DNA from 3 places in the Arthrobacter sp. K4-10C genome. Region 2 is predicted to be linked to each of the others. Evidence: riboswitches for the same ligand, from Rfam matches in the RefSeq annotation. Region 2 holds a riboswitch; each other region holds the start of a gene.

Region 1 (4,283 bases), on a different contig from region 2:
CCAGCATGCCGGGCCCATGTCAAAGGAGCCTTGAATGTCCAACGGATGGTCCTTCGAAACCCGCCAGATCCACGTAGGCCAGGAGCCGGATGCCGCCACGGGTGCCCGGGCACTGCCCATCTACCAGTCCACGTCCTTCGTCTTTCCAAGCGCCGAGAGTGCCGCGAACCGTTTCGCCCTCGCGGAACTTGCCCCGATCTACACCCGCATCGGCAACCCCACGCAGGACGCCGTGGAGCAGAGGATCGCCAGCCTTGAAGGTGGCCTCGCCGCGCTTCTCCTCAGCTCCGGGCAGGCGGCGGAGACGTTCGCTGTCCTGAACATTGCGGAGGCCGGTGACCACATCGTTGCCAGCCCCAGCCTGTACGGCGGGACCTACAACCTGTTCGCCCACACCCTGAAGAAGTTCGGCATCTCGGTCACCTTCGTGGCGGACCCGGACAACCTGGACCACTGGCGCGAGGCAGTGCAGCCGAACACCAAGCTTTTCTTCGCCGAGGTGGTATCCAACCCGCGGCAGGACGTGCTGGACATTGAGGGCGTTTCCCGCACCGCCCACGAGGCGGGAGTGCCCCTGATCGTGGACAACACGCTGTCCACGCCGTACCTGATCCGGCCGCTGGAATGGGGAGCGGACATCGTGGTCCACTCGGCCACCAAGTACCTGGGCGGCCACGGTGCAGCCATTGCAGGTGTCATCGTCGACTCGGGCAAGTTCGACTTCAGCAAGGACCCGGAACGTTTCCCCGGCTTCAACACCCCCGACCCCACCTACAACGGCCTCGTGTATGGCCGCGACCTCGGCGAGGGCGGGGCCCTGGGCGCCAACCTGTCCTACATCCTCAAGGCCCGCGTCCAGCTCCTGAGGGACCTTGGTTCGGCGGTGTCGCCGTTCAACGCCTTCCTGATTGCGCAGGGCCTTGAGACCCTGAGCCTGCGCGTGGAACGTCACGTGGCCAACGCCGTCGAAGTTGCCCGCTGGCTGGAAGGACGTGACGACGTCGAATCCGTCGCCTACGCAGGGCTGCCCTCCAGCCCCTGGTACGAGCGCGGCCGCAAGTACGGGCCCCGGGGGACCGGCGCCATCGTCGCCTTCAACCTGGGTGGCGGGGCTGAGGCCGGTAAGCGGTTCGTGGACGCCCTGGAACTGCACTCGCACGTGGCCAACATCGGGGACGTCCGCTCCCTGGTCATCCACCCGGCATCCACCACGCACAGCCAGCTCTCCCAGGAACAGCAGGCGGTCGCCGGTGTGACCCCGGGACTTGTCCGACTCTCAGTGGGCCTGGAACACATCGACGATATCCTCGCTGACCTTGAGGCCGGCTTCCGTGCCGCCAAGGAGGCGCCGGGCGCCTGAGCCGGATGCTCCCGGGAGCACCATCCGACGGCGGGTGGCGGGCCGGTGCCGGCAAGCCGGGGAAGTCATAACCAGTCACACTCTTGGCCCGGGGCGGGTGGTGTTTCGTACACTCGAACCAGGTCATGAGTGCCAGTGACAGCCCCGGCTTGCTGGCCGGCAACCCTCCTTCCGCGGTGGGGTGCCCCGGGTGAAGACCTGGCCTGCCGGTCATACCGCCGGTGGGCAAGCGCGTAGAAGAGGTCTTGCCATGACGGTTACCGTCACCCGTACCACCGTTCCCGAACACGGAATCGTCCGCTACGCCTCCATCGGAGGACTGGAACTGGAAGCCGGCGGTTACCTGCCGGACGTCACCCTCGCCTATGAAACCTGGGGCACGCTCAATGCGGACGGCAGCAACGCAATCCTGGTTGAGCACGCCCTGACCGGCAGCACCCACGTCACGCGCGGCGACAGCGACGAGCCCGGCTGGTGGGAACAACTGGCCGGTCCCGGCGCCCCCGTTGATACGGACCGCTTCTTCGTGGTCTCCATCAACATCGTGGGCGGTTGCTACGGGTCCACGGGGCCGTCGTCGACCGCCCCGGACGGAACGCCGTGGGGTTCCCGTTTCCCCCTGGTGACGCTGCGGGACAGCACCGTGGCAGAGGCCCGGCTGGCAAACCAGCTCGGAATCGGCAGCTGGTACGCGGTCCTCGGCGGCTCGTTGGGGGGCGCCCGCGCACTGGAATGGGCTGTCACCTACCCGGAACGGGTGCAGCGCTGCGCCGTCATTTCCATCGGCGCCGCCAGCACGGCGGAACAGATCGCGTTCGCGCAGGCCCAGACCCTCGCCATCCGCCAGGACCCCAACTTCAACGGCGGCGACTATTACGGCGGACCCTTCCCGGAGGACGGCCTGGCCCTCGCACGCCGCATCGCCCATATCACGTACCGCTCCGCCGCCGAGCTGGAAGGCAGGTTCGGGCGGGCGCCCCAGGCTCCCGAATCACCACTGCAGGGCGAGTGCCTTGCAGGCCGCGGGCGGTACCAGGTAGAGAGCTACCTGGACCACCAGGGCAACAAACTGGTCAAGCGTTTTGATGCCAACAGCTACATCGCCATCACCGAGGCGCTCATGAGCCACGACGTGTGCCGGGGTCGTGGCACGCTGGCCGAAACACTTGCCCGCTCCGACGCCCGTTTCTTCATTGCGGCAGTTGACTCGGACCGGCTCTACTTTCCCTCGCAGTCACGCGAACTTGCCCGGGCGCTTCCAGGGGACGTGGACGTCCACCTCATCGAGGCGCCTATCGGGCACGACGGATTCCTGACCGAGATCGGACAGCTGGGTCACCAGCTGCGGACAGGCTTCCTGGTCTGAGCCCTGGCCCAGGTTTCCTGGCTGAACCCGGGCCGGTCAGCCGTTCATGATCTCGCCGCGCCGGGTCATGTACTCCTCCACAGAGAGCTCACCGTTGCTGTATTGCTGGTCCAGTTCGGCGAGCTTCCGGGCCCGGTAGCCCTGCGGAGCCGACGGAGCCGGGGGAGTGGCGGGGGCGGCAGGCTGTTCCGGGACCGGCTGCTGGAACGGCGGTTCCTGGGATGCCCGGTCCCCGTTTCCCGCAGGCGGCACCGGGGGCGGCCCGTACTGGTTGGGCAGAGGCAGCGGATTGTCCATGGGCTGCGGACGCTCGAGGTGGCGGAATCCGCCGGCAAAGTAGTCCTGCTGCGTGTAGCCGTCGCGTGGCTGCTTGCTCTGCGGACCCGCGGAGCCAGGAAACTGCCCGGGGAACTGTTCGGGGTACCGGCCGGGGAAGCTCTGGTCATAGTTCCGGCGGGCCACGGATTTCCGGTACATCCGCATGGCCACCGGGATCAGGAGTGACAGGATGATGATCCAGAAAAACAGGTTGCTCACGGTGCTGCGCCTCTCATGTGTGTCCTTCAAGCTTAGTCCCGGACGGCACGCGGATGGCCGGGACTCCGGTGAAGGCGGCGTACCGGTCTATGGCCTCCTGGACCGCGGCCGCCAGCGGCGGAGTGTCAGCGGAACGGGGCAGGCGGATGTCCAGTTCGCACCGGCCGGGAAGCAGCCTGTGCCGCCAGGACCCTGCCATCCGCCCGTCCAGCAGCACCACGTGGATCGGCTCGCCGGCAAACGGAAACGAGGGGGCACCGCCGCCCATGTAGTGCCTCGTGGCGAAGTACCCCATGACGTATTCGTCATAGCACTGGATCAGGTCAATCCGGGGCCGCGGTGCCGGGCTGCCCGATTCCATTCCATGGCCAGGCCCGGCGCCGGCAGCGTAGTAATGCACGACGCCGTCAATCGCCGTTGCGGCGAGGGCTCCGGGCCGTGCCTCCATGGTGAGCTGCACCCCCTTCCGGACGTCGGTCACGGTCAGTCCCGACCAGCCGGCGCAATCCCGGACGGTGGCAGGCCCGCGGCTGGTGAAGTAGCGGAAGGCAAGTTCCGCCAGTGCTTCCCCACGGGCAGGTGCTGGCTGCGGGCCTGCCGGGACCCGTTCGTCAAAAAGTGCATAGGTCTGTTTGAGTGCGCCCCCGGGGCTGCGGACAGGCCTGCCACTTGCCAGGACACCGCTGATCTCCGCATGCATGATGATGTATGCAAGCCGCAGTCCCTTGGCTTCAAGCCCGGCTGGCCGCAGCTTGGCGGCGAGTTGGTCGCGGGTGAGGTGGTTGCCGCCCGCGACCGCCCCGGCAAGCACCTCTCCGGCCTGCCCGGCCGTGGCGGAATCGATCCCGGTGCGGCGGTATGTCAACGCATTCAACTGCTGGAGCCGCGGTGCGGACAGCGCGGTAAGCCAGCGGAGATCGTCCCGGTGGACGAAATGCCAGGTTGGCCGGAGGATGTGCGTGCGCAGGATCGTGCCTTCCGCCACAGCCTGCTCAATATCGGCGGCCGTCGCGGCCGGAC
Region 2 (4,283 bases):
TCACAGCACCCGCCCGCCTCGGCGACTGATGACGAGCTGGTGGTCAAGCTGGTGGTGACCCGCGGTGTGGAGGGCGCCGCTGCACCCACGGCCTGGGTGCAGGTTTCTCCAGTTGGAGCGGCGGGCCGCCGCCAGCGCGAAACCGGCATCGACGTCATCCTCCTTGACCGCGGCTATGACAGTGACGTTGCCGAGCGCGCTCCGTGGCTCCTGCTCGGCGCCAAGACTCTCTCCTACGCCGTCAACATGGCGGCGCTCCGCCACGCCCACAAGCAGGGCGCCGACGACGTCATCTTCTTCTCCTCCGATGGTCGCGTCCTGGAGGGCCCCACGTCCACTGTGCTTCTGGCCCATGTAGAGAAGTCCGACGACGGCACAACAGTCAAGCGCCTCGTCACGCCACAGCTGGACAGCGGGATCCTGGCGGGAACTTCCCAGGGCGCGCTGTTCAAGGCCGCCAAAGAGGCAGGCTGGGAGCTGGGTTACGGGCCGCTGGTGCCGCAGGACCTGCTGGACGCCGACGCCGTCTGGCTGATCTCCAGCGTGCGCCTGCTCGCCCCGGTAAACCGGATTGACGGCCAGGAGATAGGGACGCCTTCGCTGCAGAAGGAGCTCACCGCCGAGCTGAGTGAGCTTTTCGCCGGCATCCAGTAACGGCTACCCGGGAACGGTAAAGGCTCATGTCAAAGCGGGGTACCGGCGAGTTATTCCAGACGCTTGCCTGATACGGAGTCTACGCGTACAGTCTACACTGTAGATAGGCGTCAATCCCGCTGCGGGTCCTCCTTTCCAACTTTCCAAAGGACCCGGTTCCACTCCATTGCCCCGTGCACGGCATGTGAGGTCTGCTGCTGTAGCCGAACGGCGGCGCCACCGCACTTAGCGAAGGGAAGCCGTCATGGCACATTCGCAGTTCGATATTTTTCTCCGTGAAGCCACCTACCTGGACCAAGCCTCGGAATCCACGCTGGACCGTGACCGCCTGTACGGGCTCTACACCAGCTGGTGCTTCATCAACCAGCAGGTGCTCAATACAGAGGACAGCTTCTGGGCTGCCATGGGGGACAGGATCAATCCGGACCGGAACTGCCTTCGCATGAAGGGCCCAGCCGCCACGGATTACATCATGGCCAGCTATCCGGGCCTGGTCTAGCCAGGAAGGAGCGGCGTGAACCGGGGCGAAAGCCTGCGGTTCACGCCGCTTTTCATGTGCCGCTAAGACCCGCGTGTGCGAAGTTGACGTGAAAGTGGCATGACAGACAGAAACGGTTCTTGCTCCGGCGCAACCAGCCGGGCGCCGGCCCATCTGCCGCCCAAGCAGCGTATTCACTTCAGTTACGCAACATGACGACGACGGCGATGCGGCAGTGGTCGTCAGATGTTACGTTTTTGGGGAGTAATGAGTACCGGCGCCAAGCCCTGACTGGCCGGTCGGCAACCCTCCTTTCGCGGCGGGGTGCCTCAGGTGAATACTCGGCATATCGACCGATTCGAGCTGCAAGCGTGAGAGAAGGAGATCCGTCGTGTCTGACGCCCCCGCCCCTGAAGAGAAGTTGTCCTACCGCCTCATCAGCGGCCCGGACGACCGTGCATTCTGTGAGCGGATCTCAACCGCACTCGCTGAAGGCTATGTGCTGCACGGAAGCCCGGCGGTGACCTTCAACGGCACCAGCGTCATCGTGGCCCAGGCCGTGGTGCTGCCGGCCGCAATCGCCTCCGCGGACGCCGCCGTCGCCACCGCTGTTGACGACCTTGAAGCTGCCAACGAGGACCTCGAGTTCGACGGCGAGGGCCACGCATGAGCTACGCCGGAGACCTGACGCCGCAGGAAGCCTGGGCCAAGCTTGAGCAGGGCGCCATCCTGGTGGATGTGCGCACCGAGGGCGAATGGGCCCACATCGGCATCCCGGACACAAAGGCCACGGACAACGATCCGTTGTTCATCCAGTGGACGTTCCCCGGCGGCATCCCCAACCCGGACTTCCTCAAGGACCTGAGCCAGCAGACGCCGGAAGACTCGACCACGGAACTGCTGTTCATCTGCCGCTCAGGCCAGCGCTCCATCTCGGCCGCCATCGCAGCAACGCAGGCCGGCTTCACCTCCTACAACGTCCTGGAGGGCTTCGAAGGCGAGCCGGACCGCTACGGCGAACGCACCGTCAACGGCTGGAAGAACCGCGGCCTGCCGACCAACCTGGGAAAGAACTAAGTGACCTTCAATAACGACGCCGCCGGCTGGAGCCCCGATACCCAGGCCGTCCGCGGCGGGCTGGACCGAACCAACTTTCAGGAAACGTCCGAAGCAGTTTTCGTCAACTCTGGTTTTGTGTACGAGTCCGCCGCCGCTGCAGAACGCGCTTTCACCGGCGAGGACGAGCGCTTCGTCTACTCCCGTTACGGCAACCCTTCGGTGGCCACGTTTCAGGAGCGGCTCCGCCTGCTGGAGGGCACCGAGGCATGCTTTGCGACGGCGTCCGGCATGTCCGCCGTCTTCACCGCCTTGGGTGCGTTGCTGGCTGCCGGGGACCGCGTGGTTGCCGCCCGCTCGCTCTTCGGTTCGTGCTTCGTCATCCTGAACGAAATCCTGCCGCGGTGGGGTGTGGAAACCGTGTTCGTGGACGGCCCGGACCTGGAGCAGTGGCGCGCTGCCCTGTCCCAGCCCACCACCGCGGTCTTCTTCGAATCCCCCTCAAATCCCATGCAGGAGATCGTGGATATTGCCGCGGTCAGCGACCTTGCGCACGCTGCCGGGGCCACCGTCGTCGTCGACAACGTCTTTGCCACTCCCCTGCTCCAGCGCTGCGGCCAGCTGGGCGCCGACGTCATTGTCTACTCCGGCACCAAGCACATCGACGGCCAGGGCCGGGTCATGGGCGGCGCCATCCTGGGCACCAAGGAGTACATTGAGGGCCCGGTCAAGCAGCTGATGCGCCACACCGGCCCGTCGCTGTCGCCGTTCAACGCGTGGGTGCTGACCAAGGGCCTGGAGACCATGGCGCTGCGCGTCAACCACTCCTCCGCCACCGCCCTCCGGCTCGCTGAATGGCTGGAGCAGCAGCCTGCCGTGAGCTGGGTTAAGTACCCGCTGCTGAAGTCGCACCCGCAGTACGAACTTGCAGCGAAGCAGATGCGCGCCGGCGGCACGGTGCTCACCCTGGAGCTCGCCCCGTCCGGCGGCCGCTCGGGCAAGGAAGCCGCCTTCGCGCTGCTGGACGGGCTGCGGATCATCGACATCTCCAACAACCTGGGCGATTCGAAGTCCCTGATCACGCACCCCGCCACCACCACGCACCGCGCCATGGGGCCGGAGGGGCGGGCTGCCATCGGCCTCAGCGACGGCGTGGTGCGCCTGTCCGTCGGGCTCGAGGACGCCGAGGACCTGATCCGCGACCTCGAACAGGCCCTGAAGCAGATCTAGCTTTTACCCCGCGGGGCATCGTCCGGCTGGAGCTCCAGCCGGACGTCCACCCCGTCGCCCGCGCTGATCCGGGCTTTGTCCCGCACTGCCTTCTTCACCGGCAGCAGGTACGAGCCCATCTTCTTGTCCGGAAAAATCGACGTCTGCCAGCTGTGGCCTGCAATTTCCACAGTCACCTTGACCGAGCCGAAGGCCTTGTTACTGGTGGCGCTTTGCTCCGCGATATCGTCGGCCACATCCGGCGGCAGCGTGAGGAAGTGCCAGGCCGCTTCCCCGGGATAGAGCCAGAGCTCGGCGTGGAAGGAGTACGACGGCGTCACGCGCCGAGTATGGCACGTCGCCTTCCTTTATGCCACGGCTCTTCACCCCAAAATGTCGTACCCTCCTGCCAGGCTTTGAGTATGAACACGGAAGCGGTCACGGACGCGGGAGGTGGTGGCGGTATTGCTGCTGCTGTGGCGTTGGTGGCTGGTTTTGTTGAAGGGGTTGCTGGCGTTGTGGCCGGTGGTCCGGGCGCGGTTTCCGATGATGTAGCCGCTGATGGTGTTGATCCGTTGCGGCGGTATGCCGGCGACTGTTTGGACGGGTTGGCGCTGATTGCCAGGATCGAGGCTGCGGCTGCCGCGGTGAAGGTGCGGCTGGTGGCCGGATACGCGGAGGCTGCCGCTGCCTTGGAGGAACCGGCCTGCAGTTCCCAGTGGGCGGCCGGGCAGCAGATGGCTGTGGTCGCGGAGGTCGCCTGCGTCCTGACGATCGGGGAGCGGGCGGCGGGTGCGCTGGTCGGTGCGGCGGGTGCGTTGACGGCTCGTTGCCGGCGGCTTTGGATGCGTTGCAGGCCGGGGCGGTGTCGTGGCAGAACGCCCAG
Region 3 (4,283 bases), on a different contig from region 2:
GTGGCATGAGGACTTTACCGTCCGCTGTGGGTATGGGATCACCATGCGGGTCGCGGCTGGGGTCCCCGAGCCTGGCGGCAACGCGCTCAATGAAGGTGTCCGAAACAGCGTGCTCCAGCAGTTCGGCTTCGTCGTGGACTTCATCCCAGCTGTAGCCGAGCTGCTGGACCAGGTAGGTCTCAATCAGGCGGTGGCGCCGGACCATGGCCAGGGCTAGCCGCAGGCCTGCATCGGTGAGCGTGATGGCGCTGTACGGCTTATGGTCAACAAGGCCCTGGTCCTTCAGCTTGCGGACCATTTCCGACACGGAGGAGTTGGCGACCCCCAGCCGCTGTGCCAGTTGGGAGGACGTGATGGGTTTGTCCTGCCATTCAGTGAATGAATAGATGACCTTGACGTAGTCCTCGATGGAGGAGGAGGGCGCGCTGGTCTTCACAAAACCAAGCCTACCGGGTGCCCCTGCAGCGCGGCGGAACCGGTCATGCTTTGAGTGCCCGCCAGGACAACGTCAGGTAGGGCAGCTTGATCTCCTCGTCCAAGGCGTGCCCCAGATGCTGGTGCAGGTACCAGTCAAGATTCGCGAGGACCTTGGCCCGGGTGTCCTCGCCTGAACGCAGGTAGTAGCTTCGCGATTTGGTGAGTTCGATCAGGTCGCTGGTGCTGACGTTGTCTTGCCAATGCGTCACATGGCCTTGCAGCTGCCCGAACTCCGGACCCACAAGAGGCCGGTGCTCCGGTTTATAGACGTCTCCGGCATGCATGATCCGGGAGAGCCGGTGTACCCAGGGCACGGTGGTGTCCAGCTGGTTCCAGACAAGCCCCAGCGTGCCGTGCGGGCGCAAGACGCGTGCCAGTTCGGTGCTTGCCGCCAGCGCGTCGCACCAGTGCCACGCCTGGGCAACCGTTACGACGTCGAAGGCGGACGACGGCAGGCCCGTCGCCTCAGCGCTTCCCAGGACAGCAGTGGCGTCCGGGCAGTGCACCTTCAGCTGGTCGAGCATGTCCGCAGACGGATCGACGGCGGTGACGGCCAAGCCGCGGTCCAGCAGCAATTCGGTGAACTTGCCGGTGCCCGCACCGGCATCCAGCGCGTCGCGTGCCCCCGCAGGAAGGAGCCAGTCCACAGATTCCGCAGGATAACCGGGCCGCACACGCTGGTAATGCTTGCCGCCGTGCTGGAAGCTTTTGCCCAGCTCCCGGCGCCGCCCGTGATCAAGCTTGGGGCCACCCCGAACCACGTGCGGCCTCCTTCAGTCAATGCCCTGCGGTAACTTCCGAATTTACCGCATCGCCGTGACGGGACGGATCAGCCGTCGATGCAGGGCGCGGCACCGGCGGTGCCGGGCGTGTTGGGAGCCCAGTGCGGGTACGTGCGGGTGTCATGCGCGGGAACCCAGCGGCCCTCGTCCACCACGTAGTCCCAGCCCAGCCCCTCACGGCGGAGCTTGGCGATGCCGGCCAGGAGCCGCTCCGCGTCTTCAAGACGGGAACCGACACCGAAGCTGGCACGGAGCGAGCCCGAGGGCAGGCCCAGCCGTTTCAGCAGGGGATGGGCACAGAAACGCCCGTCCCGGAGCCCCACGCCGTGCTCAGCCGACAGGTACGCTGCAACGAGGCCGGCGTCGTAGCCCTCAACGGAAAAGTTGACCACGCCAATGGTGTCTGTGTCCGCGTTGGTGTCCTTGAAGATCTGGTGGACGGTTACGCCGTCGATCTTCTGCAGGCCCTCAACCAGGAAGGAGCGGATGGCGGACTCGTGGGCGTGCCAGCGGTCCTGGTCCAGCCCGGCGATCACCTGCGTGGCGCGGGCCAGGGTGGCTGCGCCCAGGACGTTGGGGGAGCCGCCCTCGTGGCGGGCCGGGCCCGTGGCCCAGCTGACGCCGTCGAGCCTGGCTTCCTTGACGGCGCCGCCGCCGGCAAGGTGGGGGATCCCGGCGTCGAGCCAGTCCGGACGCCCCACCAGGACGCCCGTCCCGAACGGCGCGTACAGCTTGTGGCCGGAGAAGGCGATGTAGTCCACGTCGTCCGCGCTGATGTCAACGCGCCGGTGTGGCGCCAGCTGCGCCGCGTCCACCACGATGCGGGCGCCGTGCTGGTGGGCGAGCGTTGCCAGGACCCGGATCGGGAGGATCTCACCCGTGACGTTGGACGCGCCGGTGATGGCCAGCAGGCTGACGCCGCCCTGTTCCAGTTCGGTGCGCACTGCCTCAATGGTTCCCGTGATGGTGTCGGCGGCAACAATGCTCCGGTGGGGGACGCCCTGCCACGGCAGCAGGTTGGCGTGGTGCTCGATGTCGAGGTACAGGACATCGCCCGTGGGCCGGCCGTCGCTGAGGGGCAGGCACCCGGCCAGCAGGTTGAGCGAGTCCGTGGTGTTCCGGGTGAAGATGACGGAGTCGTCCGGGCGGCCGCCCACAAAGTCGCGGACAATGCTGCGGGCGTTCTCGTACACGGACGTGCTGATCTGCGATGCGTACCCGGCGCCGCGGTGGACGCTGGCGTAGAAGGGCAGGATCTCGTTGAGGTAGGCGGACACCACCGAGAGGGCCGGGGCCGACGCTCCGTAGTCGAGGTTGGCATAGCGGACGTGGCCGCCGGAAATCAGCGGCGCCTGGATTTCCGCGCCCGTGACAGCGGCCAAGGGACGGCCTGCCACGGCCCGGCGCTCATCGAATACAGAATCGGCGGTAATTGCGGCGTTGGGGGAGACGGTGGCAGTTGTCACAGAGACCTCACTTCAAAACAGGACTCCGGTATCAGTGGAATCCGCGCTTGCCGCATCCGCTCCGGACCGGCCTGGTCGTCACCCGGGGCACCCCACCGCGAATGGAGGGTTGCCGGCCAGCAAACCGGGGTTTTGCGCTGGCACTCGTGACCTGGTTAAGAGCGTAAAACATGGGGCGGCCAGGATTGAAGCCGGTGCAATTGTTAAGGCATTTGTTACGCGCGGCTGGAAAAAGCGGCGTTCCGTCGAAGAATACGACGGCGGACGCCCCTTTTCGGAGACGTTCGCCGTCGAATGTTCGGTTGAGCAGGAGCTAGAGCAGGTCGTCCAGCCCGGGGTTCAGCCGCTGCAGCACCTCGGAGTGCAGGATCGAGTTGGTGGCCAGGGCGTTTCCACCGAACGGGCCGTCTTCGCCTTCCAGCGAGGTGAAGCGCCCGCCCGCCTCCACCACGATCGGCACCAGGGCCGCCATGTCGTAGAGGTTGAGCTCCGGTTCGCAGGCGATGTCCACCGAGCCCTCCGCCACCATGCAGTAGGACCAGAAGTCACCGTAGGCGCGGGTCCGCCAGACCTCCTCGGTGAGGCCCAGGAACTCGTCCAGGTTTCCGCGTTCCTTCCAGCCGCCCAGGCTCGAGTAGGACAGGGAAGCGTCGGACAGGCTGGAAACATTGGAGACCCGGAGCCGGGTGGCGGCGGCAAGGGAACGGCCCATGTAGGCGCCCATTCCCTTGGCGGCCCACCAGCGCTTGCCCAAGGCAGGGGCACTGACCACGCCGACCACCGGCTCGCCCTCATCAACGAGGGCGATCAAGGTGGCCCAGACCGGCACGCCGCGGACAAAGTTCTTGGTCCCGTCGATGGGGTCGATGATCCACCGGCGCGAGCCGTGGCCGGTGCTGCCGAATTCCTCACCAAGTACTGCATCCCGTGGCCGGGAACGCGAGAGCTGGCCGCGGATGGCTTCTTCGGCGGCCTTGTCCGCGTCCGTGACCGGCGTCAGGTCGGGCTTGGTCTCCACGTGGAGGTCCAGTGCCTTGAAGCGGCTCATGGTCTGGTCATCCACGGAGTCGGCCAGGACATGGGCCAGGCGCAGGTCATCGTTGTAGCTCGAAGCGGGTTGGATCATGGTTCCAAACTACCGTCTGCAGGCGGTTCTGCTGGGAGATCGGCTTCGTCAGTTGACGCTGCCGAGCTCCTTTGCCTCCTGCGCTTCCTCCCGTGGATCCGCTCCGAGGAGCCGGCGCAGGGACGCCAGCCGTGCCTCGCCGGTGGGGCCGGCATGGCCGGCGGCCACCCAGGCATCCAGGCCGCAGTCCACTGCGCTTGCCGTGTGCTTGCAGCCGCGTTCACAGGCGTCGGTGCCCGGGGCGAGGTCAGGAAAGGACCGCAGGATCCGGTCCGGGTCCACGTGCGCCAGGCCGAAGGAACGGATTCCCGGGGTGTCGATGATCCAGCTGCCCGCCGGTGCGTCTGCCAGCCGCAGGGCCAGTGCCGACGACGACGTGTGCCGGCCCCTGCCCGTTACCGCGTTTACTCCGCCGGTGGCACGCTCGGCCCC

What was found. Region 2 has a riboswitch for S-adenosylmethionine ahead of AC5RUU_RS12500 (DUF1737 domain-containing protein). Riboswitches for the same ligand answer to the same signal wherever they lie in the genome.
Region 1: another riboswitch for S-adenosylmethionine. It lies ahead of metX (homoserine O-acetyltransferase MetX); the one in region 2 lies ahead of AC5RUU_RS12500 (DUF1737 domain-containing protein).
Region 3: another riboswitch for S-adenosylmethionine. It lies ahead of AC5RUU_RS14375 (aminotransferase class V-fold PLP-dependent enzyme); the one in region 2 lies ahead of AC5RUU_RS12500 (DUF1737 domain-containing protein).

The regions. Positions count from the first base shown of each region.
Region 1 covers NZ_JBNHFI010000002.1:237,975-242,257, forward strand. The annotation lists gene AC5RUU_RS03730 (bifunctional o-acetylhomoserine/o-acetylserine sulfhydrylase) at 35-1,360, shown strand; SAM riboswitch class IV at 1,482-1,598, shown strand; gene metX (homoserine O-acetyltransferase MetX) at 1,611-2,726, shown strand; gene AC5RUU_RS03740 (hypothetical protein) at 2,763-3,263, opposite strand; gene AC5RUU_RS03745 (winged helix DNA-binding domain-containing protein) at 3,277-4,283, opposite strand, start outside.
Region 2 covers NZ_JBNHFI010000008.1:59,575-63,857, reverse strand. The annotation lists gene AC5RUU_RS12510 (aminodeoxychorismate lyase) at 1-654, shown strand, start outside; gene AC5RUU_RS12505 (hypothetical protein) at 899-1,153, shown strand; SAM riboswitch class IV at 1,396-1,510, shown strand; gene AC5RUU_RS12500 (DUF1737 domain-containing protein) at 1,524-1,802, shown strand; gene AC5RUU_RS12495 (rhodanese-like domain-containing protein) at 1,799-2,209, shown strand; gene AC5RUU_RS12490 (O-succinylhomoserine sulfhydrylase) at 2,210-3,418, shown strand; gene AC5RUU_RS12485 (DUF1905 domain-containing protein) at 3,415-3,738, opposite strand; partial or broken gene AC5RUU_RS12480 (HNH endonuclease signature motif containing protein) at 3,820-4,283, shown strand, end outside.
Region 3 covers NZ_JBNHFI010000009.1:205,109-209,391, reverse strand. The annotation lists gene AC5RUU_RS14385 (metal-dependent transcriptional regulator) at 1-436, opposite strand, end outside; gene AC5RUU_RS14380 (class I SAM-dependent methyltransferase) at 480-1,238, opposite strand; gene AC5RUU_RS14375 (aminotransferase class V-fold PLP-dependent enzyme) at 1,307-2,725, opposite strand; SAM riboswitch class IV at 2,764-2,877, opposite strand; gene hisN (histidinol-phosphatase) at 3,039-3,851, opposite strand; gene rsgA (ribosome small subunit-dependent GTPase A) at 3,900-4,283, opposite strand, start outside.